Regions from separate parts of the Pseudomonas sp. CFBP 8770 genome, predicted to be linked through region 3. Evidence: predicted binding sites of a transcription regulator. Region 3 holds the regulator's gene; each other region holds the start of a gene.
What was found. The regulator sigma-54, encoded in region 3, starts transcription at its own class of promoters, with help from an activator protein. The targets are predictions, from matches to a motif close to ANTGGCATNNANNTTGCTNT.
Positions count from the first base shown of each region.

Region 1 (10,258 bases), on a different contig from region 3:
CCGCGATGACCAGCGTGTCATAGCCGATGCTGCGCGCCGGGACCAGCTCCAGGCCGGTTTCCGGATCGAGGGTGGCGCTCAATTGGATCTGCTTGGCCGCGCGGTCCAGACCGCTCATGCGGCCAAGCTGAAACTCGAAATGATTCCACTTGGCCTGTGCCACGTAGTTGAGCTCGTCTTCGGACGAATTCAAGGAGCCGGCTGCCACCTCATGCAGCAGCGGTTTCCAGATATGGGTCAGGTTGGCGTCCACCAGCGTGACGCTGGCCGTACCGCGCTTGCCCAAAGTCTTGCCCAGGCTGGTGGCCAGTTCCAGGCCGCCGGCGCCGCCGCCGACAATAACGATGCGATGTGTCATGGAAAGCTCTCATAAGGTTAACGAATTCGGGTGTCTGCGAAGGGGGGCGAGCGCAAGGCAGCTCATAGCTCCACACCTTCGAACAGATGGATCGACAAGCCCTGCTACGGCTGTCCCCAGGGCAAGAAGCAGCTGCTCGACTTGCAACCGAGGCGCGCACGGGTGACCGCCGATCAATGGCGAGAGTCACGTGGCAGGGCAGGCGACCCTGAACAGGTAGACGTTTCAGACGCGGGCAAGGCTACAGGGTTCCTGACAGGCGGTGCGGGCGAGAGCGCTTTGTATCATCCGCACGGCCCCTGCGCCATGACTGGTAAAGGGGTGGATTCACAAACTGATGCCTACATCGAAAACGATGCTGCGGCCCAGGTTGTTGCGCAGGAAGTCCGGCGCATCCGGATGCGCGAACAAGACCCGGGCAAAGGTGGGGCCGACCAGCGACAGCGAGCGCCAGCCTTGGCGAAGAAACTCGGTAGGCGGCGGAAAATGGCTGTTCAGGTCCAAGGCTTCGCGCTTCAGGCTGGCGAAGGCAATGATGTCCAACTCACCAAGGTCCAGCCCGCGTTCGCGGTAGTTGTGGGCTTTCTTGCGCAGGGTCGGCGCCAGCCGCTGCAGCAGCTCGGGTGCGCGGATGCGTTTGGGGCGTGCCTCGCGCCGGACCAGTTGGCTGAGGGAGAAAGCGCTGCGGCGGCGCTGCAACTCCTCGCGCCACTCATCGTTGAGCCGGCGCCCCTCGTCGAGCACGAAGAACACTTCGAAACTGGCTTCACGGAACAGCACGTCCGGCGGCTCCTGGCCGGCGGGGGTGAACTCATCGTCACGGTAGGCGATGTTCAGGCCCTGCAACAGGCGCTCGCACACCCAACGCTCGCGCTCCCACTTGCGCGCATTGGAGAGGAAGGCATTGGCCTGTTCGGCCTGGCTGGTGAGCAAACGCAGGTAGTCGGAGTCATCCATGGCCCTAGCTTAGCCCGCCTGTGCGACGAAAAGAATAACGCTCGACGCTTCAAAATCCTTCGGCGATGGGTAAGGATGGGATTTTCCCAGGAGCTGCACCATGCCCAGCATCAAGATCACCTCCGGCGGCTACGAATTCTTGGCCGAAACCCATCCCGATGCACCGCAGACGGTGGATGCGTTTCTCAAGCTGCTGCCGTATCGGCAGAAGATCATCCATGTGCGCTGGAGTGGCGAGGCGTGCTGGGTGCCGCTGGGTGAATTCCAGTTGCTGCGCGGTGACGAGCCGGTCGGGTTCGAGAACCACACCAGCCACCCGTCGGTGGGGGACGTGTTGTTTTATCCCGGGCCGTACAGCGAGACGGAAATTCTGCTGGCCTACGGGTCATGCTGCTTCGCCAGCAAGATGGGGCAGTTGGCCGGCAATCACTTTCTTACCGTGGTGCAGGGCAAGGAAAACCTCCGCGCCCTGGGCGTGAAGACCTTGTGGGAAGGTGCGCAAGAGGTGGTGTTCGAATTGGCGTGATCGCCTTGTAGATACCCTGTAGGAGCGGTCCGTGGCCGCGAACCATGCACCGCGGTATCCCAGACAATCCGCAGAGCCCTCTTCGCGGCCGATGACCGCTCCCACGGGTACCCGATATCCACTGTGGGGGCGGTCCGTGGCCGCGAACCATGCACAGGTGCAAGCACTATCGCCTGGTGCCCGACCGCCTCAATGTCCGCGCGGTGGCAGGTCCTCGCTGAACAGGTCGTCCTCGGCATCCGGGCTCACCGGAATCTTGTGCTCCTCGGACGCCCAGGCGCCCAGGTCAATCAATTTGCAACGATCGGAACAGAACGGCCTGTTCGCATTCGCTGCCGTCCATTCCACCGGCGCCCCGCAAGTCGGGCAATCAACGGTCAAGGGTTGGCTCATTCTCGGCCTCCACGCAAAGTCAGATAAAAAGCATGCAGCCGCTCGACTTCCGAATGCAGCCAGGCCAGATCGCGGTCGTTGACCAGCACATCGTCCGCCAGCGCCAGCCGCTGCTCGCGGCTAGCCTGAGCTTTCAGAATCGCCTGGACCTGCTCGGGCGTGGTGTGATCGCGCAGCAAGGTCCGCGCAACCCGCACCGCCTCCGGCGCATCCACCACCAGCAAGCGCTGGGTAGTCCGGTACTGCCCCGACTCGACCATCAGCGGCGACACGAACACCGCATAGGGCGACGTTGCCGAAGCCAGCGACCGAGCGATTTCCTCGGCAATCAACGGATGCAACAAAGCCTCGACCCAGCGCCGCTCCTGCGCATCCTCGAAGATCACCTTGCGCAACGCCCCACGGTCGAGGCTGCCATCAGCCTGCAACAGCGCCACACCATAGCGCTGCACCAGCGCCGCCAGCGCTGGCCGCCCCGGCTCCACCACCCAGCGCGAAGCCTGATCGGCGTCCACCACGTGCACGCCCAACTCGGCAAAGCGTTGCGCTGCCGCGCTCTTGCCACTGGCGATGCCACCGGTGAGGCCCAGCACCCAAGGTTTATCCACAGCTGTTGTCATCGGAACCCGGCAAACTGCATGTATGAAGTGGTTATTTGATCACCCCACAGCAATGCAATCCACCCCGCGATGGCCAGATAAGGCCCGAACGGGATCGGCGTACTGGTTTGCGCGTTGCGCATCCGCAACATCAACACCCCCAGCACCGCCCCCACCAGCGACGACAACAGAATGGTCAGCGGCAAAATCTGCCAGCCACCCCAGGCCCCGAGCATGGCCAGCAACTTGAAATCGCCGTAACCCATGCCTTCCTTGCCGGTGATCAGCTTGAACACCCAATACACCAGCCACAGGCTCAGATAACCCGCCACCGCGCCCCACAGCGCGTCGTAGAGATTGGTAAACAACCCCTGGCCATTGACGATCAACCCCAGCCACAGCAACGGCAGCACCAGCACATCCGGCAGCAACTGGTGATCGGCATCGATCAGACTCATCGCCAGCAAGCCCCAGGTCAGCAGCAGAAACGCACCGGCCTGCCAGCTCAACCCGAAGTGATAAACCACAAAGGCACTCAAGATGCCCGTGGCCAGCTCCACCAGCGGATAACGCAGGCTGATCTTCGCCCGACAACTGGCACACTTACCCCGCAGCATCAGATAGCTCACCACCGGGATGTTCTCCCAGGCGCGGATCTTGTGGGCACAGTGCGGGCATTCGGAATGGGGGAGCAGCAGGTTGTAGGTGGCGCCTTTGGGCTCCGGCGGCAGGCCGAGCATTTCACGGGATTGGGTGGTCCAGTCCCGGTCGAGCATGATCGGCAGGCGGTGGATGAGGACGTTGAGGAAACTGCCGATGATGAGGCCCAGGAGGAGGGCGCATGGAAGTAAAATGGGTTCTGAGGTTAGGATGGATTCTGGTAAGAGCATATTAGACGATTGCGCCGAGTTTGAAGATAGGTAGATACATAGCGATAACCAGCCCACCTACGACCACCCCCAATACCGTCATAATCATTGGTTCCATCAAGCTGGTGAGGCTGTCAACGGCATTGTCCACTTCCGCTTCATAATAGGTGGCAACTTTCTCCAGCATATCATCGAGCGCGCCGGACTCTTCGCCTATCGCGGTCATTTGGATTGCCATGCTTGGGAATATCGCAACGGATCTCATGGAGACGTTGAGCTGTGTGCCCGTTGAAACGTCCTGTTTGATGGTATTTACAGCATTCTTAAATACGACATTGCCGGTCGCTCCCGCTACTGAGTCCAGCGCATCCACTAAAGGGACACCTGCCGCAAAGGTAGTGGATAACGTACGTGCATATCGGGCAACAGCTGATTTATAAAGTATTCCTCCTACAATCGGTGTTTTAAGCAATGCCCTGTCGATAGTATCGCGCATTGGCCTGCTGGTTCTGTATGCGTGACGAAAGACGAAGAAGAAGCCGATTAAAGCTGCTAGTACGATGAGCCACCATTCCTGCAGCGCATTGGAAAGGTTTATAACCATTTGGGTGAAAGCCGGTAGCTCGGCTCCGAATCCAGCAAATACCGACTGAAATTGAGGGACGACTTTTATTAACAGAATTCCGGACACGATGAAGGCTACTACCAGCACTGCAGCAGGGTAAGTCATCGCCTTTTTGATTTTGGCTTTAAGGGCTTCGGTTTTTTCCTTGTAGGTGGCAATTCTATCCAATAAAGTCTCAAGCGCACCGGCTTGTTCACCTGCATCAACTAGGTTGCAATAGAGGTCATCGAAATACAAAGGGTGTTTCCTTACCGACGAAGCCAGGCTGTTCCCTGCAGCGACATCTTGCTTTACATCTTCTACCAATCGTTTCATATTTGGATTGTCAACGCCTTCGGCGATAATGTCGAAGGATTGAAGCAAGGGCACCCCAGCTTTCATCATTGTGGCTAGTTGTCGCGTAAATAGCGCCACTGCAAGCGGTTTTATTTTTTTTCCTTTGCTGAAAATAGAAGATGTTTTTTTCTTTATTTTTAATGGCGTAACACCCTGTTTGCGCAGATAGGCCTTCGCCAGCGCTGGGCTCAGCGCGGTCAACTCACCTCTGACGAGATTTCCTTTCTTGTCCGTTCCCTCCCAGGCAAATGTCGGAGGCTTTGTAGGTTTGATGGCCATGATTAATCCTTGGTCACGCGGTTGACTTCCTCAAGGCTGGTAACGCCTTGCATGACCTTGAACAGCCCGGAAGTCCTAAGGTCATTGAAACCCTCCTTTCGCATTTGTTCAGCTATTTCTATCGCGTTATTGGCCGCCATGATCATCCGCTGCAATTCTTTCGTATTCTTAACTACCTCGTATATCCCTACCCGTCCTCTGTAGCCGCCATTGCATTGGTCGCAACCTTTAGGTTCATAGATTTTGAACTGTCCGATCTGGGCCGGCGGAAAGCCTTCTTCGATCTGAGCTTGAACAGGGATTGACTTCTCCGTTCTACAAATAGGGCAAAGCTTTCTAGCCAGGCGTTGCGCGATAATCAAGTTAACTGATGTGGCTATGTTGAAGCCCGCAACGCCCATGTTTTGCAAGCGAGTCAGTGTTTCCGCCGCACTATTGGTGTGAAGCGTAGATAGCACTAGGTGCCCTGTCTGCGCGGCCTTTATGGCAATCTCTGCAGTTTCCAAATCTCGAATCTCACCCACCATGATGACATCTGGATCTTGTCGCAAGAACGAGCGCAAAGCCTGGGCAAAATCAAGACCTTGACGAGGATTGACATTGACCTGGTTGATGCCCTCCATGTTTATTTCAACTGGGTCTTCGGCGGTTGAAATATTAATATCAACGGTATTGAGTATATTAAGCCCAGTATAAAGCGATACCGTTTTTCCCGAGCCAGTAGGCCCAGTCACCAGAATCATACCTTGTGGCTGACGTAGTGCTTGAAGGTACAATTCCTTCTGAATAGCCTCGTATCCAAGTGCATCGATTCCCATTTGCGCGCTGGACGGATCCAGAATTCGCATAACGATCTTTTCACCCCAGAGCGTCGGTAGAGTATTTACTCGAAAATCTATCGTTTTAGTTTTAGAAATTCGCATCTTTATTCGGCCGTCTTGAGGTTTTCTACGCTCGGATATGTCAAGGCTCGCCATGACTTTAAGTCGCGCTGCAATTCTCCCTGCAAGGTTTATAGGTGGGCGCGCGACTTCCTTCAACATACCGTCAGTTCGAAGCCTGACCCTGTAGATTTTCTCATACGGCTCGAAATGCAGGTCTGAAGAGCCACCTCTGATCGCGTCAAGTAGCATCTTATTGACGAATCTAACCACGGGGGCGTCATCTGCATCTTGGCCCTGGCCCACTATATTATCTTCTTTGTCCCCGCCATCGGCTGAGATATCGATCCCGTCAAGGTCTATATCGGCCATGTCCTCTAAGCCAGTATTCCCGTTTTCAAAAAAACGCTCGATTGCGTCAGATAGCTTGTCATCCTCCACAAGAATTGATTCAGTGTTCAACCCGGTGCTGAACTGGATGTCGGTAATAGCTTGATGATTCGTTGGATCAGATAGAGCGATGAATAATTTGTTACCCCTACGCCAGAGAGGGAGAGCGTGATGTTGGCGTATGAGCTTTTCGCTTACCAGATTTTTAGGTTGATGTTCTTTATCAATTGCAGACAAATCTAGTAAAGGGCTACCAAATTGATCGGCAGCTACTTCGGCAATCGCTTTACTATTTGCAAGTTTTGCTTGTACGAGATAATGAACAAAAGATAGTCTGCTTTTTTGAGCCTGATGTACTGCTTGCTGAGCTGCTTTTTCTGTAAGCAGTTCTGCTACCACCAATTGCTTAGCAAGGCCAGTGAGGGCCAAATCGTTCATCTCAGCACCGATCCTTTCAAATTTAGATATTTATAGCGCACAAGCACCTACGAAGCCAAGCGCGGGTAAACAGGTGACAAAATTCGTCAGTTTGTGTCCCGGTTACGGTGTGCCGGTCTTTACGACACGAGCGAACTCGCCTTGGAATGAGCGATGGATAGTTGGCATGCCTCGTGCTTAGGTCTTTCCAACGACGTATACCCGTCATCTTCGGAGATGTGAAATGAACGCGCAAAAAGGCTTTACGTTGATTGAGTTGATGATCGTAGTAGCAATTATTGGTATTTTGGCAGCTATTGCCCTACCTGCTTATCAAACCTACACAGGTAAATCTCAGGTCACCGCTGCCTTGGCCGAAGTCACCCCAGGCAAAACTCAAGCCGAAGCTAAGCTCAACGAAGGGCTTGCAGCAGAAATCACAAAAGCTGAAGATATCGGTCTAACGACTTCTGCACGTTGCACTGCCTATACCGTATCGGTAAAGACTACTGGAGATGCGTCTATTGCCTGCACCATGGCTGGTAATCCAGACATTGCAGCCAAAACTCTCACACTGACACGCACTACTGCCGGCGTATGGAGTTGCGCTACGACTGCGCTTCCTAAGTACGCTCCTACTGGCTGCGTCGGCAAAGCCTAAACGGTTATTCTCGACTTGTAGGCCGGGGTGGCCTATGTGCCACCCCACATGCCTATTTTAGGTTTTTGCATGCGCTGAAGGTAAAGCAACATGGACCGCTCACGAAGTCATGGCTTTACCCTCATCGAGATGATGATTGCAGTCGCGATTGTGGGAATTTTGTCGTTTTTAGCTGTTTATATGTTTCAAACATATTCTAATAGGGCCAAGCTGGCTAACGGTGTAAGCGAGCTCAGGAGCTTGGTCGGTCGTTATGATGCTTTGCATTTGAGTGGGAATGCTTCGCCTAATCTCACGGATTTAGAAGTTACTGACTCTAGTCGTTGCCATTTCTCGATTGGAATTACCGCCACGTCAGATGTAGCTGTGATGTGCGAGCTTTTGAATGTCTATGGAGCTCTTGAAGGCGGCATTTTGACTTACAGACGGTCCACACAAGGACAATGGGTTTGTACCGCCAGCTCAGGCATAGCACCTGACATCCTGCCGGCGCATTGCCGTTGAGGATCAAGGAGATTGCGTAGTTAAGCGATAAATTTTTAGGTTTAAAATTTGGGCCGGTGTAGCTCAGTCGGTAGAGCAGCGCACTCGTAACGCGAAGGTCGTAGGTTCGATTCCTATCTCCGGCACCATCCCCAACACAGTAGCACTCTCTAAACATCGTCAAATTCGGTTCTGAAAATGATGATGCCGCAACCTAGAATACGGAAATCACCATGGTTCTCACAGGATTCAGCCGCCTCGCAGCGGCTTTTGTGTTTCTGGCGGCACTGCCCGCCTGCTCCACTCACAAGGATTTCTACGCCACCGGAGGCAGCCGTGCGGATGGCGTTATCGACGTTGCCTATGATTTCAATTATCTGGAAACGCCGTTTGTCGATCTGAAGCAGGCGTACACTATCGCCCGGTCCAAATGCTCCCTGTGGGGCTATGTAGACGCAGAGCCTTTTGGCGGAGCCACCCAGGAATGCACTGCCAGACGTGGTTTTGGTGATTGTTCGGCATGGCGGGTCTCAAAAAAATATCAGTGCTTGGGTAATCTGGGCAGCGTATCCGCTCCACTCAATTACCTAGGCTCCGCGCAGCCTCCAGTTCATGTGCCTGCTCGCCAGGCAGCGGCACCTTCCCAGGCAGCGCCGGCGGCAACGCCCGCTCCACTGTCGTCCGCTGAGTACAAAGATCGGCAGATCGATTTGCTGATGCAGCAGAACTTGCCCTACGACGAGTATCAAAAGAGATATCAGGCAATCATGGCGCAGTAGTGAATCGGGAGCAGGGCATAAAGCTTTCCAGTTCGGTTCCTTACATGGATAGCCCACACGACATGCCCAGGAGCCCCCATGTTCAGCCACATCCAAATCGGCGCCCGCGACCTACAAAAAATGGTCGCCTTCTACGACCAAGTATTCCAAGCCCTCGGCCTCATCCGCATCCCGGAAGAAAACGACGGGGGCCCAGCTGGCGCCGGCTGGCAGCGGCCCGATAAGCTTTGGCCCCAAGTCTACGTCCAACTCCCGTTCAACGGCCTCCCTGCCACATGGGGCAACGGCATGCAGGTCAGCTTTGCGGCGCAGTCGCAGCAGCAGGTGCGGGACGCGTGGCAGGCGGCGTTGGATAAGGGCGGTATGGACGAGGGGGCGCCGGGTTTGCGGCCGCAGTATTCAGAGGACTACTACGGCGCCTATTGCCGGGACCCGGAAGGCAACAAGTTATGTTTCGTTCACGCATCGGATATGGCCGGTTCAGCTTAAGTCCGACGTGAGTTGGCCAAGCGCGCGACCCCAGCCGTCAGGAGTACCGCCAGCACCACGCCTGTCGCCACGGCGGGCAGTATGCCCAGTTGCACTACCATCTCCTGCAAGCTGAGGTAGAAGCCAATCACGCCGACGGCGCCAATCGCGTTGCCTCTGACAATCGCTGCGAGTTCCTGGCGTCCGCCCTGCACATGGGCAAAAACAGCGAGCGGCCAGGCGATGATCGGAATGGGCGCCAGGTAGCCGCTGACTACGGGGCCCAACCACTGCGCACCTGCGGTGATCAGTAGCAGCAGCAGGGTCGCGGTCAACATCCGCATGGGGATGATCCAGCTGGGTAGCGCAACCGGGCGCCCCAGGGGTTTACCATGGTTCGACGTCACCCGAATCAGCACGACCACCAGGCACAGGGTAATGGCGATGGCCGCAAGGGGTGATTCCAGCCGGTTCATCAGTAGCGCTGTGGCAACGTAGAAAACCACGGCGGCCAGGCATCCGAGCACCACCGAAACACGGCGAGTCACCGCAAGATAGAACAGGTAGGTCGCCTGAATTGCCGCCACGCCGGCCAATGCGCCGGGCACTGCCATCGCCACGAACCCCGGGCCTTGTTCGAGGCTGAGAAACAGCATCACCACGGCGGAGGTCACTGGAAGCCCGGACAGCAGCCCGCCAACGTGTGTACCCCAGCGTTTGGCTGCGATGGAGATGAACAGCATGAGCAGCGGCGTGATCAGCAACTTGAGGTAGAAAACGGTCATGGGCGTGCGTCGTTGTTTTTAGTCCATACGTTGTACATGATTCGACGTTGGCCTTTGATTCAATCGGCACCGAGAATGGCGATTGTAAGCCTTGACCTGTATCGTTTTCGTCCTGTGTGCCGACAGCCTGTAAGCCCGCCCCTGACTCTGGGCAAGGATGCCAACCGTGAAATACTTCTTCATCATTTTGGCCAGCTACACCTCGGTCTACCTGTGTGTATCGCCGTTGCTCGATGCGCGCGTGCAGGACGTCATCGAAGGCCTGGAGATGCGTCGCCGGGCGGCGGATATCGAGGCCTATGTCGAGCACGTGATCCAGGCGCTGAATCGCAGCAAGCTCGAGTACGCCTTGTTCGGCGGCACGCTGATGGCTGCGTTGGTCAGCGCCGGTGCGTGGCTGCTGGGCGATTAGGCTTGGCCGTTGAACGAGGCGCGCAGGTCGGCAACGTCTT
Region 1 is NZ_JACYUL010000004.1:253,358-263,615, reverse strand. It holds gene IFT98_RS10895 (NAD(P)/FAD-dependent oxidoreductase) at 1-358, opposite strand, end outside; gene IFT98_RS10890 (DUF1780 domain-containing protein) at 686-1,315, opposite strand; gene IFT98_RS10885 (DUF3830 family protein) at 1,416-1,841, shown strand; gene yacG (DNA gyrase inhibitor YacG) at 2,031-2,234, opposite strand; gene coaE (dephospho-CoA kinase) at 2,231-2,854, opposite strand; gene IFT98_RS10870 (prepilin peptidase) at 2,851-3,723, opposite strand; gene IFT98_RS10865 (type II secretion system F family protein) at 3,725-4,942, opposite strand; gene pilB (type IV-A pilus assembly ATPase PilB) at 4,945-6,651, opposite strand; gene IFT98_RS10855 (pilin) at 6,875-7,291, shown strand; gene IFT98_RS10850 (pilin) at 7,382-7,795, shown strand; tRNA gene IFT98_RS10845 (tRNA-Thr) at 7,848-7,923, shown strand; gene yecR (YecR family lipoprotein) at 8,008-8,553, shown strand; gene IFT98_RS10835 (VOC family protein) at 8,632-9,042, shown strand; gene IFT98_RS10830 (hypothetical protein) at 9,039-9,806, opposite strand; gene IFT98_RS10825 (hypothetical protein) at 9,973-10,218, shown strand.
Region 1: IFT98_RS10855 (pilin) is a predicted target of sigma-54. The motif match lies at 6,812-6,831, and genes of this name have one in related genera.

Region 2 (10,258 bases), on a different contig from region 3:
GTGTTCCACGCGGCGTTTGCCAGCGAAGATCAGAAAGAAGGCATGGCGGCGTTCATCGCCAAGCGCGAGCCGCAGTTCAAGGGGCATTGAGCGAAAAGGGGGACTGGTCGTTGACCAGCCCCCCCTCGATGGCACTTGTTACATGCGGTACTACAGCAGATAGTTGCGCAGCTCGCGGGCGATCAACATCCGCTGGATCTCGCTCGAGCCTTCGTAGATCTGGGTGATGCGCGCGTCGCGGTAGTACTTTTCCACGGGATAATCTTCGAGATAACCGTAGCCCCCGTGCACCTGTACGGCGCTGGAGCAGACCCGTTCGGCCATTTCCGAGGCGAACAGCTTTGCCTGCGAGGCTTCGGACAGGCAGGGCAGACCGGCACTGCGCAGACGCGCGGCGTGCAGCACCAGCAGGCGTGCAGCGTTGACCTGCACCTGCATGTCGGCCAGCAGGTTGGCCACGCTCTGGTGTTCGATGATCGGCTTGCCGAACTGCACGCGTTCGCGGGCGTAGCCCAGTGCCGCTTCGAAAGCGGCGCGCGCGATGCCCAGCGCCTGGGCGGCGATGCCGATACGGCCGCCTTCGAGGTTGGACAGGGCGATGTTCAGGCCCTTGCCGCGTTCGCCGAGCAGATTGGCGGCGGGCACGCGGCACTGGCTCAAGGTGATTGCACAGGTGTCGGAGGCCCGGATGCCGAGCTTGTGCTCGCTGCGGTCGACGGTGAAACCTGGGGTGTCGGTGGGCACCAGGAAGGCCGACAGGCCTTTCTTGCCCAGCTCCGGGTCGGTGACCGCAAACACGATGGCCAGCTTGGCACGCCGCCCATTGGTGACGAACTGCTTGGCGCCGTCGATCACCCAATGTTCGCCGTCGAGCACGGCGCGGGTGCGCAGGTTGTTGGCTTCGGAACCGGCCTGGGGTTCGGTGAGGCAGAAACAGCCGATCACCTCGCCACTGGCCAGCGCGGCCAGCCAAGTGTCCTGCTGGGCCGGGCTGCCGTAGTTGAGCAGGGGCCCGCAGCCTACCGAGTTGTGCACGCTCATCAATGCCCCCAACGCGCCGTCGGCAGCGGAGATCTCTTCCACCGCCAGGGCATAGGCGACGTAGTCGGTATAGCTGCCGCCCCATTGTTCGGGCACCACCATGCCCAGCAGGCCGAGGGCGCCCATCTGTGCCACCAGGGCGTCGTCGATCCAGCCCGCCTGTTCCCAGGCACGGGCGTGGGGCGCCACTTCGGCACGGGCGAAGTCGCGCGCCATGTCGCGGATCATGATCTGTTCTTCGCTCAGTTCCAGGTCTTGCATGGCAGACTCCGGCCTCAGAGGCCTTGGAAGAATGGCTCGACGCGTGCGCGGGTAAGCCGGTCTAGCGTCGGTGGGTTCCAACGCGGGTTCTTGTCTTTGTCGATCAGTAAAGCACGCACGCCCTCGATCAGGTCACCCTGTTCGAACCACTGACGGTTGAGATGCAGCTCCAGGGCAAAGCAGGCTTCCAGGGTGCAGTGGCGACCGCGACGCAGCAGCTCCAGGGTAACCGCCATGGCCAGCGGTGAACGGGTGCGCATCAGCTGCGCGGTATTCTGTGCCCACGCCTGACTGTCGGCGACGTTCACGTGCTCCAGCTGTTCGACCAGGCTGGTCAGGTCGTCCTGACCGAAAAAATGATCGATCGCCGGCCGCAAGCGGTGCAGCGGCGCGTCGGCTAGCGTCTGCACGCCGAGGCGGGCAAGCACACCCTGCAGGTCCTTGAGGGCGTTGTCGCTCCATTGCAGTTTGTCCAGGCGCTCATCCAGCAGGCCCAGGCGGTCGCTTTCCACGTACCAGTCGGCCAAGCCGCAATAGAGCGCATCGGCCGCCTCGATCTGGACGCCGGTGACGCCCAGGTAGGTGCCGATTTCGCCGGGGATGCGGCTCAGGAAATAGCTGGCGCCGACATCGGGAAAATAGCCGATGGCCACTTCGGGCATGCCCAGCTTGCTGCGCTCGGTGACCACGCGCAGTTCGGCTGCCTGTGCCAGGCCCATGCCGCCGCCCAGGGTATAGCCGTCGAGCAGCGCCATGACTGGCTTGCGGTACTGATGCAGGCATTGGTCCAGGGCATATTCTTCGTTGAAGAACACTTCGCGCAAGGCGTCCTGGTTGAGATGGCTGTGGTAGAGGCTGCGGATGTCGCCACCGGCGCAGAAGCCACGCTCGCCGGCGCCGCGCAGGACGACGGCATGGATGTGCGGGTCCAAGGCCCAGGCATCCAGGTAGCCGCGCAGGGCACGGATCATGTCCAGGGTGAGCGCATTGAGACCGGCGGGACGGTTGAGGGTCACGTGACCGATGTGGTTGCGAACCTCGCCGAGCACTTGAGTGTCGAGGTCCAGCGGGGACCGCTGGAGCGGGGGAAAGACCTGAGCTGTCATCGCTGAATCCCTGCTTGTTATTGATTTCCTGAGATAAATAAGCGGACCAGGCGATCGTGACAGGCAAGTTTGCAGCTTTCAATGCAGATTAATGCAGGTGTTGCCTGCAAATTTGCACGGGTTGCACGCGCTGGTCGGCATTCAGTAGACCGACCCCAACCAGCGTTCGTTCGCCCGCGCCTCGTGGCAGCCAACCCGTAGGAGCGGTCCGTGGCCGCGAAAGGGGCACCGCGGATTGACAGATGCACCGCGCCGTCCGTTTCGCGGCCACGGACCGCTCCCACAGGGGGCCGTCACCGTAGGAGCGGTCATCGGCCGCGAAAGGGGCACCGCGGATTGCCAGATGCACGGCGCCGTCCGTTTCGCGGCCACGGACCGCTCCCACAGGGTGGAGGTAACCGTGGGAGCGGTCATCGGCCGCGAAAGGGGCACCACGGATTGCCAGATGCACCGCGGCGTCCGTTTCGCGGCCACGGACCGCTCCCACAGGGGGGGCGGTCACCGTAGGAGCGGTCATCGGCCGCGAAAGGAGCACCGCGGATTGACAGACGCACCGCGCCGTCCGTTTCGCGGCCACGGACCGCTCCCACACGGGGGGCGGTCACCGTAGGAGCGGTCATCGGCCGCGAAGGGAGTACCGCGGATTGACAGATGCACCGCGGCGTCCGTTTCGCGGCCACGGACCGCTCCCACAGGGTGGAGGTAACCGTGGGAGCGGTCATCGGCCGCGAAAGGGACACCCCGGATTGACAGATGCACCGCGGCGCTCGTTTCGCGGCCACGGACCGCTGCTACAGGGGGGTTGCATTCCCCTGTAGCAGCGGCGCGAGCCGCGTCGGCGATCAATGCGGTGGATCAGGCCACCGCTTCGATGACCTTGCCTTGCTTCTCGTAGAGGAAGCTCAACACCGCCAAGCGGTACTGGTTGTACCGCGGGTCGTCGGCCAGGGCCAGGCGGCTGCGCGGACGCGGCAGGTCGATGGTGAGGATTTCGCCGATGGTCGCCGCCGGACCGTTGGTCATCATCACGATGCGATCTGACAGCAGCACCGCCTCGTCGACATCGTGGGTAATCATCATCACCGTGTTGTGCAGCTCGCTCTGGATGCGCATCACCTCATCCTGAAGGTGCGCCCGAGTCAGTGCATCGAGGGCGCCGAACGGCTCGTCGAGCAACAGCACCTTGGGCTGCATCGCCAGCGCCCGGGCGATGCCGACGCGCTGCTTCATGCCGCCGGATATCTCGCTCGGACGCTTGTGCAGGGCGTGGGTCATGTTGACCATTTCCAGGTTGTGCAGGGTCCAGGCGTGGCGTTCGCTTTTGCTCTTGCTGCGCTTGAAGACCTTGTCCACCCCCAGCGCGACGTTTTCATAGACGGTCAGCCAGGGCAGCAGCGAGTGGTTCTGGAACACCAGGCTGCGGTCGGGCCCCGGCTGGCGCACTTCCTTGCCGTCGAGGATCACCGCGCCATTGCTCGACTCGATGAGCCCGGCGACGATGTTCAGCACCGTCGACTTGCCGCAGCCCGAGTGGCCGATGATGGAGATGTACTCACCGCGCGCAACGTTGAGGTTGATGCCGCGCAGCACCTGGCTGGTGACCCCGTCGCGCTCGAAGTGCTTGTCGACGTTTTCGATACTCAAGTAATGGCTCATGTTGCCTCCTCAGCTTTGCGAAGTGCCGCGGGTGACCAGGCGTCCGACCATCGCGACCAGGCGGTCGAGGCAGAAGCCGACCACCCCCACGTAGGCCAGGGCGAGGATGATGTCGCTGATGCGCGAGGCGTTCCAGGCGTCCCAGATGAAGAAGCCGATGCCGACGCCGCCGATCAGCATCTCGGCGGCGATGATCGCCAGCCACGACAGGCCGACGCCGATGCGCAGGCCGGAAAAGATGTAGGGCGCGGCAGCGGGCAGCATGATCTTGCTGAAGTATTCCGCGCCATTGAGGCGCAGCACCTTGGCCACGTTGCGGTAGTCCTCGGGGATGTTGCGCACGCCGACCGAGGTGTTGATGATGATCGGCCAGATGGCGGTGATGAAAATCACGAAGATCGCCGAAGGGTAGCTGTCCTTGAAGCCGGCCAGCGACAACGGCAGCCAGGCCAGGGGTGGCACGGTGCGCAGGATCTGAAACAGCGGATCGAGCCCGCGCATCGCCCAGGTCGACTGCCCCACCAGCACGCCCAGGCTGATCCCCACCACCACGGCCAGGGCGTAGCCATAGGCGACCCGCGACAGGCTCGCCAGCAACTGCCAGGCCATGCCCTTGTCATTGCCGCCGTTGTCGTAGAACGGATCGACGATCAGTTCCCAGGTGTCGGTGATCACCTGGGTAGGCGGCGGCAGCGCAGCGCCCTTGCCACTGCAGACCAATTGCCAGACAAGCAACAGCAGCGCGCCGATCACCACCGGCGGCAGACACTGCTGAAGCACGAAGCGACGGGTGTTTTTCAGCAAGCCCGCCAGTACCGGCGGCTTGACCTGAGCCTTGGCGATCGCTTGCGCGGCGCTGTGCAGCTTTTTCACTTCAGCATTCATGATGACCTCCGGTACGTGCGGGAAACATCAGGCCAGGGCCTTGATGGACAGGCTGTCGAGATAGGCCTGCGGGTTCTGTGGATCGAAGGTCTTGCCGTCGAAGAAGGTTTCGATGCCGCGCGAGTCGGAATCGGGAATCTGCGCCGCTGGCACGTTCAGTTCCGCAGCGGCCAGGCGCCACAAGTCGGAGCGATTGACCTTGGCGACCAAGGCCTGGCTGTCGAAGTCCTTGGGCAGGTAGCCCCAGCGCTTGTTCTCGGTGAGGAACCACAGGTCGTGGCTCTTGAATGGGTAGGAGGCGAAGTCATCCCAGTAGCGCATGATGTGTGGACTGTCGTTGACCACCTTGCCGTTGCCGTAATCGAAGTTGCCTTTCATGCGCTCGGTGATGTCGGCGACAGGCGCGTTGATCCAGCGCCGCTTGGCGCAGATCTGCGCGACTTCTTCCTTGTTCTGTGGCTGCTCGCAGAACATCTGCGCCTCCATCACCGCCTTGAGCAGTGCTTTGGTCGCGTTGGGGTTCTTGTCGACGTAGTCGGCGCGCAGGGCCAGGGCTTTCTCCGGATGCTTGTTCCAGATCTCGCCGGTGGTATTGGCGGTGTAGCCGATCTTCTGGTTGATGAGCTGGGCGTTCCACGGCTCGCAGACACAGAAGCTGTCCATGCTGCCGACCTTCATGTTGGCAACCATCTGCGGCGGCGGCACGACGATGGTCGACAGGTCCTTGTTCGGGTCGATCCCGCCTGCGGCCAGCCAGTAGCGCAACCACAGGTCGTGGGTGCCGCCGGGGAAGGTCATCGCCGCGTTGACGGCCTTGCCGCTGGCACGCTTGCTGGCCAGCGCCGCTTTGAACGGTGCGGAATCCAGGCCCAGCTTGAGGTCGGCGTGTTCGTTGCCCACCGAGATGCACTGGCCGGCCAGGTTCAGGCGCGCCACGATGTACATGGGTACCGGCTGGTTGTTGGGGGTGACCTTGCCGGCCGCGATCAGGTAGGGCATGGGGGTGAGAATGTGCGCACCGTCGATGCCATTGGCGGCCGAGCCGAGCACCAGGTTGTCCCGTGTGGTACCCCAGGACGACTGCTTGAGCACTTCCACTCCGGTCATGCCATGCTTGGCGAAAAAGCCTTTCTCGTCGGCGACGAACAGCGGCGCGGCGTCGGTCAGGGCGATGAAGCCCAGCTTGGCCGTGGTGGTTTCCAGGCCGTCGTTCCCCGCCGCCCACACCGCCGAAGACAGCCCCGGTGGCAGCAGGCCGAGGGCGGCGCCGGCACCGGCGACGGTCAACGACTGCTTGAGAAAGTGCCGACGCTTGGCGTCGTGTGCGCTTTCCGGGTGTCCTTTGAAAGGCTTGTCATCCATCGCTGATTCCCCTGCTGGTGGCGGCCAAAAAAATGCAAAAAAAACGGCGTTCACCCGTTCCCGGCAATGCTGTCGGGAGCGCGTGGACACCGTTGTCCAGGATTTGAAATGTCGACCACAGGTGGCTGCGGTCCTGTTGGTCTCAAAGCAGGTTGCGTGCCAAGGCGGCCTGCGCCAGGCGCTGCGGCCGTTTGCCAGCTTCAGGCCGCGTCACCGTGCACGGATGCGGAGCATGCCGCCCGTGGGATGTGCAAATAGGGCGCAATGTCGGCATCAACCCTTGCCGGCCACGGCCAGTACATTCTGCGCCATGTCGACCATGCGCAGCCCGCGCGACATCGCCGATTGCCGCAGTCGGGTGTAGGCCTCGCTCTCGCTCAACGCGTATTCGTTCATCAGCAACTGCTTGGCGCGCTCCACCAACTTGCGTTCGTTGAGCGCCTGGCGTGCTTCGTCCAGCTGCAGGTTGGCGTCCTGCAGGCGGTGGGTCTGGGCCTGCAGCAGGTCCAGCAATGAGCGGCCCATCTGCGGGCCGTGGCCGTCGGGCGCCGGGCTGTCGAGATCGCTGGCCTGCACGCTGAACAGGCGGGCATCGCCACAGCCCATGGTTTCCAGGCTGGCCAGGCGTTGCAGCAGCACGCGGTGGTTGTCCAGGTCGGCATTGGCCAGCTTGATGCTGCTCTGGCAGCTGGCGAGCAGTTGTTCGGCCAGGTGTGTCTCTACCTCGTGCATCTGGTCGATGCGCTGGCTGTGCAGCTCGAACCACAGCTGCGACAGGCCGGGGTCCACGGGGTGTTGCGCCGAGGTGCGCATACCCACTTCGCGCAGGCGTAGCAATTGTGCGGTGATCTCGCTGTGCTGCAGGTCGGCCCAGCGCTGCCCGGCCACTGGGTCGGCGAACTCGCCGAAGGTCTGGAAGCAGCGCTGCTGGCTTTGCGTCAGGTGCAGGATGCGCTCCTGCACACTGGCATCGAAGAAGCCTGCCGAGAAGCCCGCCACGCCGGTGGCGCGTTCCTGGCCGGCCAGCTCCTTGCCCTGCATGAAATTGAACAGCGCCACCAGTACGCGGGTGATACTCGGATCAATGGCGGTGTCGGCCGCTTCGAACACCACGGCCATGAGCCCACCCACCAGGCGGGTCAGGGCCGCCGTGGCGACGCTGGGGCTCAGCAGACGTTCGCGGATGCGACGGCGCAGGCCGGGCAGTTCGTCGAAGCCGTGCAGCACGTAGGCCACACGATTGAACAGGCGGGCACGGTCGGCAGCGCTGGCCGCGTTCAGGTCCATGGCCTGCAACCGCTGCAGCACGTCCTGTTCAAGTGCCCGCGCCTGTTCCGTATGCAGGTCGAGTTGGCTGCGGTAGGTTTCGACCTGGCTGCCCAGGTAGACGTTGGTGTAGCCCCGCTCGCGCTGCAACGCATGCACCAGACGGCTGATCAAGGTCACCAGCTCGCAAGTGTCGGCAAGTCCGCGCAGGCCTTCCAGCTCGCTGCGGCGGGCGGCCAGCATGAAGCGCAGGGCAGGGGGCATGGGGCGTTCAGGCAGGGCACGATCGGGCATGGCGGGCTCGCAGCTTCGGTGATGGACAGCCCGACTGCATGCAAGTCCCGGTCCGATCCCCGTTGGCCGCCTGTACGCCGCTGCGTATGCCGGCAGCCGCGTAACTGCTATAACGCCCCAGCCAAACAATAAAAAAGGAGTTCACGATGTCCCCCATTCGTCTCGGTGTGGTCGGCTACGGCAAGATCGCCCAGGATCAGCACGTGCCCGCCTTGCGCGACAACCCTGCCTTCGAGCTGGCCGCGGTGGCCACGCTAGGCGCCCCTTGCCCCGGTGTCGCGCATTTCGGCAGCCTGCGCGAACTGCTCGACCAAGGCCCGGACATCCAGGCGCTGGCCTTCTGCACGCCGCCCCAGGGCCGTTATGCACAAGTGCGTGAAGCCTTGCAGGCCGGCAAGCATGTGCTGGTGGAAAAACCACCCTGCGCAAGCCTCGGTGAGGCCATGGCATTGGTCGAACTGGCCGCCGAGAAGGGCGTGACGTGCCTGTTCGCCTGGCACTCACGCTTCGCCGCAGGCGTCGAGGCCGCGCGGGCCTGGCTGGTGGGCAAACGGCTGCAGGCGGTCACGGTCCAGTGGAAGGAGGACGTGCGCAAGTGGCACCCGGGCCAGCAGTGGATCTGGCAGGCCGGGGGCCTGGGTGTGTTCGATCCGGGTATCAACGCCCTGTCGATCATCAGCCACGTGTTGCCCGAACCGCTGTTCGTCACCCACGCCAGCCTGCGCTTTCCCGGCAATCGGCAGGCGCCGATTGCGGCCGACCTGACCATGAGTGACGCCACCGGCCTGGCGGTCAGCGCCGCGTTCGACTGGGACCACGGTCACGAGGAACTGTGGCAGATCGAGGTGCGCTGCGCCGAAGGCTGCCTGCGCCTGACCCATGGCGGTGCACACCTGCTGATCGACGACGTACCGCAGACGCTCGCGACGACGGGCGAGTACCCGTTGCTCTACCGGCACTTCGCGCAGCTGATCGAGGCCGGTCGTAGCGATACCGATCTGCAGCCTCTGCGTCTGGTGGCCGATGGGTTTATGTTGGGAGAGCGCGAAACGGTCGCCGACTTCGTCGACTGAATCCGCGTTCAGCGGCGCTGGGCAGGCGGGCTGGGCAGTGGTGCGAGCAGGGCGTCGATATCGTCGCCCTGCAGGCGCCAGTCACTGCCTTCGCGGGCATCGAGAACGCCCGCCGCCAGGGCCGACTTCTCCTGCTGCAGGCGCTGGATCTTTTCCTCCACGGTGCCACGGGTGATCAGCTTGTAGACGAACACCGGTTTCTCCTGGCCGATCCGATAGGCGCGGTCGGTGGCCTGGTGCTCGGCTGCCGGGTTCCACCACGGATCGTAATGGATGACCGTGTCCGCCGCCGTCAGATTCAGGCCCACCCCGCCGGCTTTGAGGCTGATCAGGAAGATCTGCAGTTTGCCGTCCTGGAAGTCCTTGACCGGGGCCCGGCGGTCGCGGGTGGTGCCGGTGAGCAGCGCATAGGGCACGCCGCGCTTGTGCAGCTCTTGTTCGATCAGGCCCAACATCGAGGTGAACTGGGAAAACAGCAGAATGCGCCGACCGTTGCCCAGCAGTTCGTCGAGCAATTGCAGCAGACTGGTCAGCTTGCCCGAACTGTGCCCTGGTGCAGGCGGCGCAACGCTGTTGACCAGACGCAGGTCGCAGCAGACCTGGCGCAGCTTGAGCAACGCTTCGAGAATGATGATCTGGCTGCGCGCCAGGCCCTTGCGGTCGATCTCGGCCCGGACCTTCTTGTCCATGGCCAGGCGTACCGTCTCGTACACGTCGCGCTGCGCCTCGTTGAGTTCGACCCAGTGGACGATCTCGCTCTTGGCCGGCAGCTCGGTGGCCACCTGTTCCTTGGTCCGACGCAACAGGAACGGCTTGATGCGTGCGTTCAGATGTTGCAGGCGTGCCTCGTCGCCTTGTCTTTCGATCGGCACGCGGTAGTTGCGGCTGAACTGTTTGCTGTCACCCAGCCAGCCGGGCATGAGGAAATGGAACAGCGACCACAGTTCGCCCAGATGGTTTTCCAGCGGCGTGCCGCTCAGGCACAGGCGTTGCCGCGCGTTCAGCTGGCGTGCCGTCTGCGCGGCCTTGCTGCCAGGGGTCTTTATGTACTGGGCTTCGTCGAGGACCAATACGTGCAGCGGCACCTGCTCGAGCACCTCGATGTCCTTGGGCAGCAGAGCATAGGTGGTCAGCAATACGTCGTAATCGGCCAGATGGTCGAAATGTTTCTTGCGCGTGGCACCGTGCAGCGCGAGGACCTTGAGGGTCGGCGCGAAGCGGGCAGCCTCGTCCTGCCAGTTGGGCACCAGGCTGGTGGGCATCACCACCATGGCCGGGCGATCCAGGCGCCCCGCCTGTTTTTCGATCAACAGG
Region 2 is NZ_JACYUL010000001.1:554,303-564,560, forward strand. It holds gene IFT98_RS02485 (enoyl-CoA hydratase) at 1-90, shown strand, start outside; gene IFT98_RS02490 (acyl-CoA dehydrogenase family protein) at 151-1,302, opposite strand; gene IFT98_RS02495 (enoyl-CoA hydratase/isomerase family protein) at 1,317-2,408, opposite strand; gene IFT98_RS02500 (ABC transporter ATP-binding protein) at 3,264-4,064, opposite strand; gene ntrB (nitrate ABC transporter permease) at 4,074-4,949, opposite strand; gene IFT98_RS02510 (CmpA/NrtA family ABC transporter substrate-binding protein) at 4,977-6,311, opposite strand; gene IFT98_RS02515 (nitrate regulatory protein) at 6,585-7,871, opposite strand; gene IFT98_RS02520 (Gfo/Idh/MocA family protein) at 8,018-8,944, shown strand; gene IFT98_RS02525 (DEAD/DEAH box helicase) at 8,953-10,258, opposite strand, start outside.
Region 2: IFT98_RS02510 (CmpA/NrtA family ABC transporter substrate-binding protein) is a predicted target of sigma-54. The motif match lies at 6,456-6,475, and genes of this name have one in related genera.

Region 3 (10,258 bases):
GGTTCGCTTTATTCGCCTTCGTCGAATTTGTCGTTGATCAGTTTGACGATGGCATCCAGCGCCTGCTGATCCTGCTCGCCTTCGGTGTGCAAGTGAATGGTGGTGCCTTTTCCGGCTGCCAACATCATCACACCCATGATGCTCTTGCCATCGACCAGAGCTTCTGGTGTGCGGCCGACGCGTACCTGGCAGGGAAAGCGTCCCGCCACGCCGACGAATTTCGCAGCGGCACGGGCGTGCAGGCCGAGCTTGTTGATGATTTCTACTTGGAGGGCGGGCATTGCGCGGGGGATCCTTTCAGCTGAGGTCGCGATGGCGAACCTGGACGTTCTTGAGCGACTGCTGCAGCAATCGGCCCAGGCGCTCGGTCAAGTATACCGAGCGATGATGCCCGCCTGTACAGCCGATGGCGATGGTGACATAGGCACGACTGCTGGCGGCGAAGCGCGGCAACCATTTGAGCAGGTAGGAGGAGATGTCCTGATACATCTCTTCGACGTCCGGCTGGGCCGCCAGGTATTCGGCGACTGGGGCGTCGAGCCCGGACTGCTCGCGCAGCTCCGGCTTCCAGTACGGATTGGGCAGGCAGCGCACGTCGAACACCAGGTCGGCGTCTATCGGCATGCCACGCTTGAACCCGAATGACTCCACCAGAAAGGCCGTACCCGGCTCCGGCTTGTTCAACAGCCGGACTTTGATGGCATCGCGCAGTTGGTAAAGGTTCAGGTTGGTCGTGTTGATCTTGAGATCGGCCAGATCGACGATAGGCCCGAGCAGATCGCTCTCGACGCGGATGGCCTCGGCCAGCGAGCGGCTTTCATTGCTCAGCGGATGCCGGCGACGTGTTTCGGAAAAACGCTTGAGCAGTGTTTCTTCGTCGGCGTCCAGATACAGCACATCGCAATTGATGTGCTTGGCACGCACTTCGGCCAGCAATTGGGGGAAACGCGACAAGTGGCTGGGAAGGTTGCGTGCATCGATCGATACCGCCACCTGCGGCTGCGCCAGCTCGGTATGGATCAGGGCGCGCTCGGCCAGTTCGGGCAGCAACCCGGCCGGCAGGTTGTCGATGCAATAGAAACCGTTGTCTTCGAGAACATCCAGGGCAGTGCTCTTGCCTGAGCCTGAGCGGCCACTGACGATGATCAAACGCATGGTTAATGACCGCTCTGCTCGTCCAGTACCACTTGGTACAAGGCTTGATTGCTGGGCGCCGAACGCAGTCTTTCGCGCACTTCCTTGCGATCGAGCATGCTGGCGATCTGGCGAAGCAACTCCAGGTGCGCATCGGTGGCCGCTTCGGGCACCAGAAGCACGAACAGCAGATCCACGGGCGCGCCGTCGATGGCGTCGTAGTCGATCGGGGCGCTGAGGTGGATGAGGGCGCTGACGGGGGTGTCGCACCCCTTGAGGCGACAATGCGGGATGGCAATGCCGTTGCCGAATCCGGTCGAACCCAGTTTTTCACGGGCAACGAGCGCTTCGAATACCGTTTGGGCATCCAGCGTGGGCACTTCGCGACCGATCAGCTCGGCAATGTTTTCGAGTGCTTTCTTCTTGCTGCCGCCCGGCACGTTCACGCATGAACGGCCGGGGGTCAGGATGGTTTCTAGTCGGATCATGAGTGGGGAGTGTCAGCGAGCAGTCGCGCCTTGCAGCAGACTTTGCTGTTTTTCCTTATGCTTTTTGAGTTGGCGATCCAGCTTGTCGGTAAGCAGGTCGATGGCCGCGTACATGTCGTCATGTTCGGCATTGGCGACAACCTCACCACCGGGTATGCGCAGGGTGGCTTCGATTTTCTGTTTGAGCTTCTCGACTTCCATGATCACCTGAACATTGGTGATCTTGTCGAAGTGACGTTCGAGACGCTCGAGTTTTTCCCCGATGTAGGTTCGCAGGGGTTCGGTCACATCTAGTTGGTGTCCACTGATGTTGACTTGCATACCGCTTCTCCTTATTGCCATTGCATAAAGAAGCAGGCTTGGGTGCCTGCCACTGGAACGCTGTGGCACATCGCAGGGCTACATCAACCGCTTGCGTTCGCTGGACGGCGCAATCCCTAGGGATTCGCGATACTTGGCGACCGTTCGACGGGCTACCTGGATGCCTTGTGCCTCCAGTAAACCAGCGATCTTGCTGTCACTCAACGGCTTTTTCTGATTTTCGGCCGCAACCAGTTTCTTGATGATCGCGCGGATCGCCGTGGAGGAGCATTCGCCACCTTCCGAGGTACTGACATGGCTGGAGAAAAAGTATTTCAGCTCGTATATGCCACGCGGTGTATGCATGTATTTCTGCGTGGTGACCCGTGAAATGGTCGACTCGTGCATGCCTACCGCCTCGGCGATGTCGTGCAGCACCAGAGGCTTCATGGCCTCGTCGCCATAGTCGAGGAAACCGCGCTGATGTTCGACGATCTGCGTCGCCACCTTCATCAGGGTCTCGTTGCGGCTCTGCAGGCTCTTGATGAACCAGCGCGCTTCCTGCAGCTGATTGCGCATGAAGGTGTTGTCGGCGCTGGTGTCGGCGCGCCGCACGAAGCCCGCGTACTGCGGATTGACCCGCAGGCGTGGCACGGACTCTTGATTGAGCTCGACCAGCCAGCGGTCGCTGTCCTTGCGCACGATGACATCGGGCACGACGTATTCCGGCTCGCTGGACTCGATCTGCGAGCCGGGCCGCGGGTTGAGGCTCTGCACCAGTTCGATGACCTGGCGCAGCTCGTCTTCCTTGAGCTTCATGCGGCGCATCAACTGGCTGTAGTCGCGCGAGCCGAGCATGTCGATGAAGTCGCTGACCAGGCGCTGGGCTTCGGCCAGCCAGCGGGTCTTGGGCGGCAGCTGGCGCAGTTGCAGCATCAGGCATTCGCTGAGGTTGCGGGCGCCAATGCCGGCGGGCTCGAACTGCTGGATGCGGTGAAGCACCGCTTCGATCTCATCCAGCTCGATGTCCAGTTCAGGATCGAAAGACTCGCAGATTTCCTGCAGTGTCTCGTCCAGGTAACCCTGGTTGTTGATGCAGTCGATGATGGTCACGGCGATCAGCCGATCGGTGTCGGACATGGGCGCCAGGTTCAGCTGCCACAACAGGTGCGTCTGCAGGCTCTCGCCGACCGATGTGCGCGTGGTGAAGTCCCACTCGTCGTCATCGTTGCTCGGCAGGCTGCTGGCGCTGGTCTGGTAGACGTCTTCCCAGGCGGTATCCACAGGCAGTTCGCTGGGAATGCGCTCGTTCCAGTCGCCTTCCTCGAGGTTGTCGACCGTGGGCGCGGATTCCTGGAAGCTAGGCTCCTGGATTTCCTGGGGGGGTGTCTGCTCGATCTTGTCGGCCAGCGGGTCGCTGTTGTCGAAGTCGTCGCCTTCTTCCTGGCGTTCGAGCATGGGATTGGATTCCAGCGCTTCCTGAATCTCCTGTTGGAGGTCCAGGGTCGATAGCTGGAGAAGGCGGATGGCCTGTTGCAACTGCGGTGTCATCGTCAGTTGCTGGCCCATACGTAGGACGAGCGATGGTTTCATGGCAGGAACTTAACACCTTGGTCGCCGGCGCGAAGCGCCTTCTACTACGGATACCGAAATACCCGGCTTATGTCGTAAGCAAATTATATGCCTGAAACCTGAGTGTTTGCCTAGGGCGCCATGAAAATTAATGCCCGTGGGAGGGCGCTGGCGCCCTCGGGTGTTACAAGCGGAACTCGTGGCCCAGGTAGACTTCGCGGACCAGATCGTTGGCCAGGATGGTCTGGGCATCGCCTTCGGCAATCAACTGCCCGTCGTTGACGATGTAGGCCGTTTCGCAGATGTCCAGGGTCTCGCGAACGTTGTGGTCGGTGATCAGTACGCCGATACCCTTGGTCTTGAGGTGATGGATGATCTGCTTGATGTCGCCGACCGAAATCGGATCGACACCGGCGAAGGGTTCGTCGAGCAGGATGAACTTGGGCGCGGTGGCCAGTGCCCGGGCGATCTCCACGCGGCGGCGCTCACCCCCCGAAAGGCTCATGCCCAGGTTGTCGCGGATGTGCGTGATGTGGAACTCCTGCAGCAGGCCTTCGAGTTCGGCCAGCCGGGCCGTGGCATCGAGTTCCTTGCGGGTTTCCAGAATGGCCATGATGTTGTCGGCCACCGACAGCTTGCGGAAGATCGAGGCTTCCTGCGGCAGGTAACCGATACCGGAGCGGGCGCGGCCGTGCATCGGCTGGTGGCTGACGTCCAGGTCGTCGATGAGCACGCGGCCCTGATCGGCCTGCACCAAGCCGACGATCATGTAGAAACAGGTGGTCTTGCCCGCGCCGTTGGGGCCCAGCAGGCCAACGATCTGCCCGCTCTCGATGGACAGGCTGACGTCACGGACGACTTGCCGGCTCTTGTAGCTCTTGGCCAGGTGCTGCGCTTTCAGAACTGCCATTACTGGGCCTTCTGCGGTGCGTCGGATTTCTTCTTCGGCTGGATCACCATGTCGATGCGCGGACGAGGCGTGGTGACCTTGCTGCCCGTGGCACGGCCAGCGTTGACCACCTGGCGCACGGTGTCGTAGACGATCTTCTCGCCTTCGGACGTGTTGCCGTCGTTGATGACCTTGGCCTTGTCGATCAGCACGATGCGGTTCTGCGCCGCGAAGTACTGGATGGTCATGCCGTAGGCCTGCACGATGGGCTTGTCGGCGGCAGGTTTCTGCTCGTAGTAGGCCAGGTTGCCGACGGCAGTGAACACGTCCACGTCGCCCGTGGCATTGCGGGTGATGGTCACGGTGTTGCCGTTGATCTTCATCGACCCCTGGGTAATGATCACATTGCCCTTGTAGGTCGCCACGCCCTGTTTGTCGTCGAGCTGGGCATCGTCGGACTGGATATGAATGGGCTGATCGCGGTCAGTGGGCAGTGCCCAGGCGCTCGCGCTTCCCAGTGCTGCGCTCAGGCTGAGCAAAAAGGGGAGGGTTTTAACGAGCCTCATACTGTCCTCTTACGTTGGACAGCAAGTTGATCTTGCTGTCATTCAGATACGCTTTCATGCCCTTGGCCGTCGACACGCCACCGGCGCCGTCGATTCTAACGTCTTGGTCGGTCTGCGCATATTGCTTCTGTGGGAAAACGGTCATGCGCGAGCTGGTGATCAGCGTAGCGCGGCTTTTCTGATCGGTACGCGCGATGCGCACCGAATCGATCAGCTCGACTTCGCTGCCATCGGGATTGACTTCGCCACGGTCGCTGGTCACGTGCCATGGATAGACGGTGCCGCGGTACAACTGCATGTCGGGCTTGGTCAGCAAGGTGACCTGCGACGTCTTGACGTGCTCGACCTTGTCGGCGGTCATGTCGTACTGCACGCCGCCATCGGGCAGGTACTGCCGCGCCTTCGCGTTGATAGCGTAGTAATCGATCTGGCTTTCGTCGACGGCCGCTGTGGGCTGGTCGAGGAATCGCTCCGGGCTGATGTCCCAGTAGCCGATGGCGGCGAACAGCAGCCCCAGCACACCCAGGATGACGATATTGCGGATTTTCTTGTTCAGCATGTCAGGCCCTACAGGTAGGCGGCGCGGGCCGCTTCGAGATTGCCTTGGGCATCGAGGATCAGCTCGCAGAACTCGCGGGCCGCCCCGAAGCCGCCACTGGCCTGGGTCACGCCGTCGGCATGCTGGCGCACGAAAGCGTTGGCATTGGCCACTGCCATGCCCAGGCCTACCCGGCGGATCACCGGCAGGTCGGGCAGGTCGTCGCCCAGATAGGCCACTTGTTCATAGCTCAGGCCGAGTTCGGCGAGCAGTCCGTCGAGCACCACGAGTTTGTCTTCGCGGCCCTGGAAGAGATGCGCGATGCCCAGGTTCCCGGCGCGCCGCTCCACCACCGGGCTCTTGCGGCCGGTGATGATCGCCGTGGTCACGCCGCTGTTGATGAGCATCTTGATGCCCTGGCCATCCAGCGTGCTGAAGCTCTTGAATTCGCTGCCGTCTTCGAGGAAATAAAGACGGCCATCGGTCAATACGCCGTCGACGTCGAATACGGCCAGCTTGATGGCCTTGCCTCGCTGCAGGAGGTCGTTGCTGCCAGTCTCGGGCATTGCACCATTCTCGGTCATTACATGACTCCCGCGCGCAGCAGGTCGCCAAGGTTGAAGGCGCCTACCGGACAGTCTTGATCGTCAACCACGATGAGTGAGTTGATCTTGTTGTCTTCCATGATCTTCAGCGCTTCGGCAGCCAGCATGTCGGCGCGAGCCGTCTTGCCGTGGGAAGTCATGACGTCTTCGATTCGAGTGCTGTGGACATCGATGGTGCGATCCAATGTGCGTCGCAGATCGCCGTCGGTGAAGATCCCGGCGAGGCGGCCATCGGCTTCCAGGATCGCGGTCATGCCCAGGCCCTTGCGGGTCATTTCCATCAGCGCATCGCGCAGCAGTGTACCGCGCGCCACTTGTGGCAGCGCGGTGCCGGTGTGCATCACGTGCTCCACCTTGAGCAGCAGGCGCCGGCCCAGTGCTCCGCCGGGATGGGAGAAGGCGAAGTCTTCGGCCGTGAAGCCGCGCGCCTCGAGCAAGGCAATGGCCAGCGCGTCGCCCAGCACCAGGGTAGCGGTGGTGGAGGAGGTCGGCGCCAGGTTCAACGGGCAGGCCTCCTGGGCGACGCGCGCGTCGAGATTGACCTCGGCAGCCTGGGCCAGGGGCGAGTCGGGGTTGCCGGTCATGCTGATCAGCGGAATGCCCATGCGCTTTATCAAAGGCAGCAAAGTGACTATCTCCGCTGTCGAACCGGAGTTGGACAGGGCCAGGATGACGTCCCGGCGAGTGATCATGCCCATGTCACCATGGCTGGCCTCGGCAGGATGCACGAAGAACGCCGGAGTACCAGTGCTCGCCAGGGTTGCGGCGATCTTGTTGCCGATATGGCCGGACTTGCCCATGCCCAGCACGATCACGCGGCCGTCGCTTTCGAGGATCAATTCGCAGGCGCGCACGAAATCGGCGTCGATATGGGCAAGCAGGCCCTCCACCGCTTCGATTTCGAGACGTATGGTGCGGTGCGCGGATTGGATCAGGTCGCTGGTCTGGCTCATGGCGAAAATCGGTAGGCCCGGTGAAAAGGCGGCGATTATAGCGGGAATGGACGTGCGACTCACCTGCCTATTTCGCCGCCTGGGTAAATCGACGGTACGCCACGCCAATGGATCAATCTTGGGCGGCGCGTGTCTGCAATGCTATAGTTCGCCGCTTGTTCGGCCTGTCCGCGCCAAGTGTCTTCGGTCAGAAGATGAGCGTCCGAGGGTAAGGTTGCACTGCAAGGAGTTTAAATGAGTGCCGATAGCGCCTACGCGGTCGAGCTGAAAGGGGTTTCCTTCAAGCGCGGTGCGCGGAGCATTTTCAACGACGTCGATATCCGCATTCCTCGCGGCAAGGTCACCGGTATCATGGGGCCTTCAGGTAGCGGCAAGACCACGCTCCTGCGTTTGATGGGCGCGCAATTGCGGCCCACCAGCGGTGAGGTGTGGGTCAATGGCCAGAATCTGCCCAAGCTCTCGCGCAGCGACCTGTTCGACGCGCGCAAGCACATGGGCGTGCTGTTCCAGAGCGGCGCGCTGTTCACCGACCTGGACGTGTTCGAAAACGTGGCTTTCCCGCTGCGGGTACACACTGACCTGCCCGAGGACATGATCCGCGACATCGTTCTCATGAAGCTGCAGGCCGTTGGCCTGCGCGGTGCCATCGAATTGATGCCGGACGAGCTGTCCGGCGGTATGAAGCGCCGCGTCGCGCTGGCCCGTGCCATTGCCATGGACCCGCAGATATTGATGTACGACGAGCCGTTCGTCGGTCAGGACCCGATTGCCATGGGCGTGCTGGTGCGGTTGATCCGCCTGCTCAACGACGCACTGGGTATCACCAGCATCGTGGTGTCCCACGACCTGGCGGAAACCGCGAGCATCGCCGACTACATCTATGTCGTAGGGGATGGCCAGGTGCTTGGTCACGGTACGCCCGAAGCCTTGATGGGGTCGGACAATCCGCGCGTCCGTCAATTCATGAAAGGCGATCCCGACGGTCCCGTGCCTTTTCATTTTTCCGCGCCCGACTACCGCGCCGATCTGCTGGGGAAGCGTTGATGCGCAAGAAATCAATCATGGAGCGCGTGCGCCTGTTCGGTCGTTCGGCCATCGACATGGTCGGCATCCTGGGGCGTTCCGGGCTGTTCCTGGGTCACGCGCTGGTGGGCCGCGGCGGCATCGGTGGCGGTTTCCAGTTGCTGATCAAGCAATTGTATTCAGTGGGCGTCATGTCCCTGTTGATCATTGTCGTGTCCGGCGTGTTCATCGGCATGGTTCTGGCCCTGCAGGGCTTCAGCATTCTGGCCAAGTACGGTTCGGAGCAGGCGGTCGGGCAAATGGTCGCGCTGACACTGCTGCGTGAACTCGGACCGGTGGTCACCGCTCTATTGTTCGCCGGCCGCGCCGGTTCGGCCTTGACGGCCGAGATCGGCAACATGAAGTCGACCGAGCAGCTGTCGAGTCTCGAGATGATCGGCGTCGACCCGCTCAAGTACATCGTTGCACCAAGGCTGTGGGCCGGTTTCATTTCCCTGCCGTTGCTGGCGATGATTTTCAGCGTCGTCGGTATCTGGGGTGGCTCCTGGGTTGCCGTCGACTGGCTGGGCGTCTATGAAGGATCGTTCTGGGCCAACATGCAGAACAGCGTGAGCTTCACCGATGACGTGCTCAACGGTGTGATCAAGAGCCTGGTATTCGCTTTCGTCGTCACCTGGATCGCCGTGTTCCAGGGTTATGACTGTGAACCCACGTCCGAGGGCATCAGCCGCGCTACCACCAAGACCGTGGTCTACGCGTCGCTGGCCGTCCTGGGCCTGGACTTTATTCTGACCGCCCTGATGTTTGGAGATTTCTGATGCAAAACCGATCAATGGAAGTCGGAGTCGGCCTGTTTCTTCTGGCCGGTATCCTGGCTTTGCTGCTGTTGGCCTTGCGTGTCAGTGGTCTGTCCACCAGCGCGAACACCGAGAGCTACAAACTTTATGCCTATTTCGACAATATCGCCGGTTTGACTGTCAGAGCGAAGGTAACCATGGCCGGTGTGACCATCGGCAAGGTCACGGCTATCGATCTGGATCGCGACACTTTCACGGGCCGGGTGACCCTGCAGCTGGACAAGAAAGTGGACAATCTGCCCACCGACTCCACTGCTTCCATCCTGACCGCGGGCCTGCTGGGCGAGAAGTACATTGGTATCAGCGTGGGTGGCGAGGAAGCCTTGCTCACCGACGGCGGTACCATCCACGACACCCAGTCGTCCCTGGTGCTCGAAGACCTGATCGGCAAGTTCCTGCTCAATACAGTCAGCAAAGATGCCAAATAAGGAGTTATCCATGTTTTCGATCATGCGACGCAGCCTGCTGGTTCTGGTGGCTCTGCTACCGATGTGGGCCAATGCAGCCCCTGCGGTATCCGCACATCAGGTGGTACAGGGCGTCACCGACCGACTGCTGTCGGATCTGGAAAAGAACCGCGAAAGCTACCGCAGCAATCCTCAGGCTTTCTACGACGCGTTGAATTCCATCGTCGGTCCGGTCGTCGATGCCGAAGGCATATCGCGCAGCATCATGACCGTGAAGTACGCGAACCGGGCAACACCGGCGCAGAAAGCGCGTTTCCAGGAAAACTTCAAGCGCAGCCTGATGCAGTTCTATGGCAACGCGTTGCTCGAATACAACAACCAGGGCATCACCGTCGGCCCGGCCAAGGATGAAAGCGGCACCCGTACCAGCGTCGACATGCAGGTCAAGGGCACCGGCGGCGCTGTGTATCCGGTCTCCTACACCCTGGAAAACCTGAACAACGAGTGGAAGGTGCGCAACGTCATCATCAATGGCATCAACATCGGCAAGCTGTTCCGCGACCAGTTCGCCGACAGCATGCAGCGCAACGGCAACGACCTGGACAAGACCATCGATGGTTGGGCAGGCGAAGTCGCCAAGGCCAAGGAAGTCACCGACAAAGCTGCTCCGACGAGCGCCCAGTGATGGATCAGGCTCGCGTCGAACTGGCCGGCGACCAGCTCAGCCTGGCCGGCGTGCTGGACTACCGCTCCGGCGCCGCCCTGCGCAAGCAGGGTCAGGCGTTGATCCAGTCCAGCCCGGCTACGGCGCTGGTCATCGACTGCACCGCAGTCGAGAAATCCAGCAGCGTTGGCTTGTCCCTGCTGCTGGGTTTCATGCGCGATGCCGAGGCGGCGGGCAAGACCGTCCGCGTTCAGGCACTGCC
Region 3 is NZ_JACYUL010000007.1:183,597-193,854, reverse strand. It holds gene IFT98_RS17055 (HPr family phosphocarrier protein) at 9-281, opposite strand; gene rapZ (RNase adapter RapZ) at 298-1,155, opposite strand; gene ptsN (PTS IIA-like nitrogen regulatory protein PtsN) at 1,158-1,622, opposite strand; gene hpf (ribosome hibernation-promoting factor, HPF/YfiA family) at 1,635-1,943, opposite strand; gene IFT98_RS17035 (RNA polymerase factor sigma-54) at 2,022-3,515, opposite strand; gene lptB (LPS export ABC transporter ATP-binding protein) at 3,679-4,404, opposite strand; gene lptA (lipopolysaccharide transport periplasmic protein LptA) at 4,404-4,949, opposite strand; gene lptC (LPS export ABC transporter periplasmic protein LptC) at 4,936-5,508, opposite strand; gene IFT98_RS17015 (KdsC family phosphatase) at 5,517-6,053, opposite strand; gene IFT98_RS17010 (KpsF/GutQ family sugar-phosphate isomerase) at 6,071-7,045, opposite strand; gene IFT98_RS17005 (ATP-binding cassette domain-containing protein) at 7,280-8,089, shown strand; gene mlaE (lipid asymmetry maintenance ABC transporter permease subunit MlaE) at 8,089-8,886, shown strand; gene mlaD (outer membrane lipid asymmetry maintenance protein MlaD) at 8,886-9,353, shown strand; gene IFT98_RS16990 (MlaC/ttg2D family ABC transporter substrate-binding protein) at 9,364-10,017, shown strand; gene IFT98_RS16985 (STAS domain-containing protein) at 10,017-10,258, shown strand, end outside.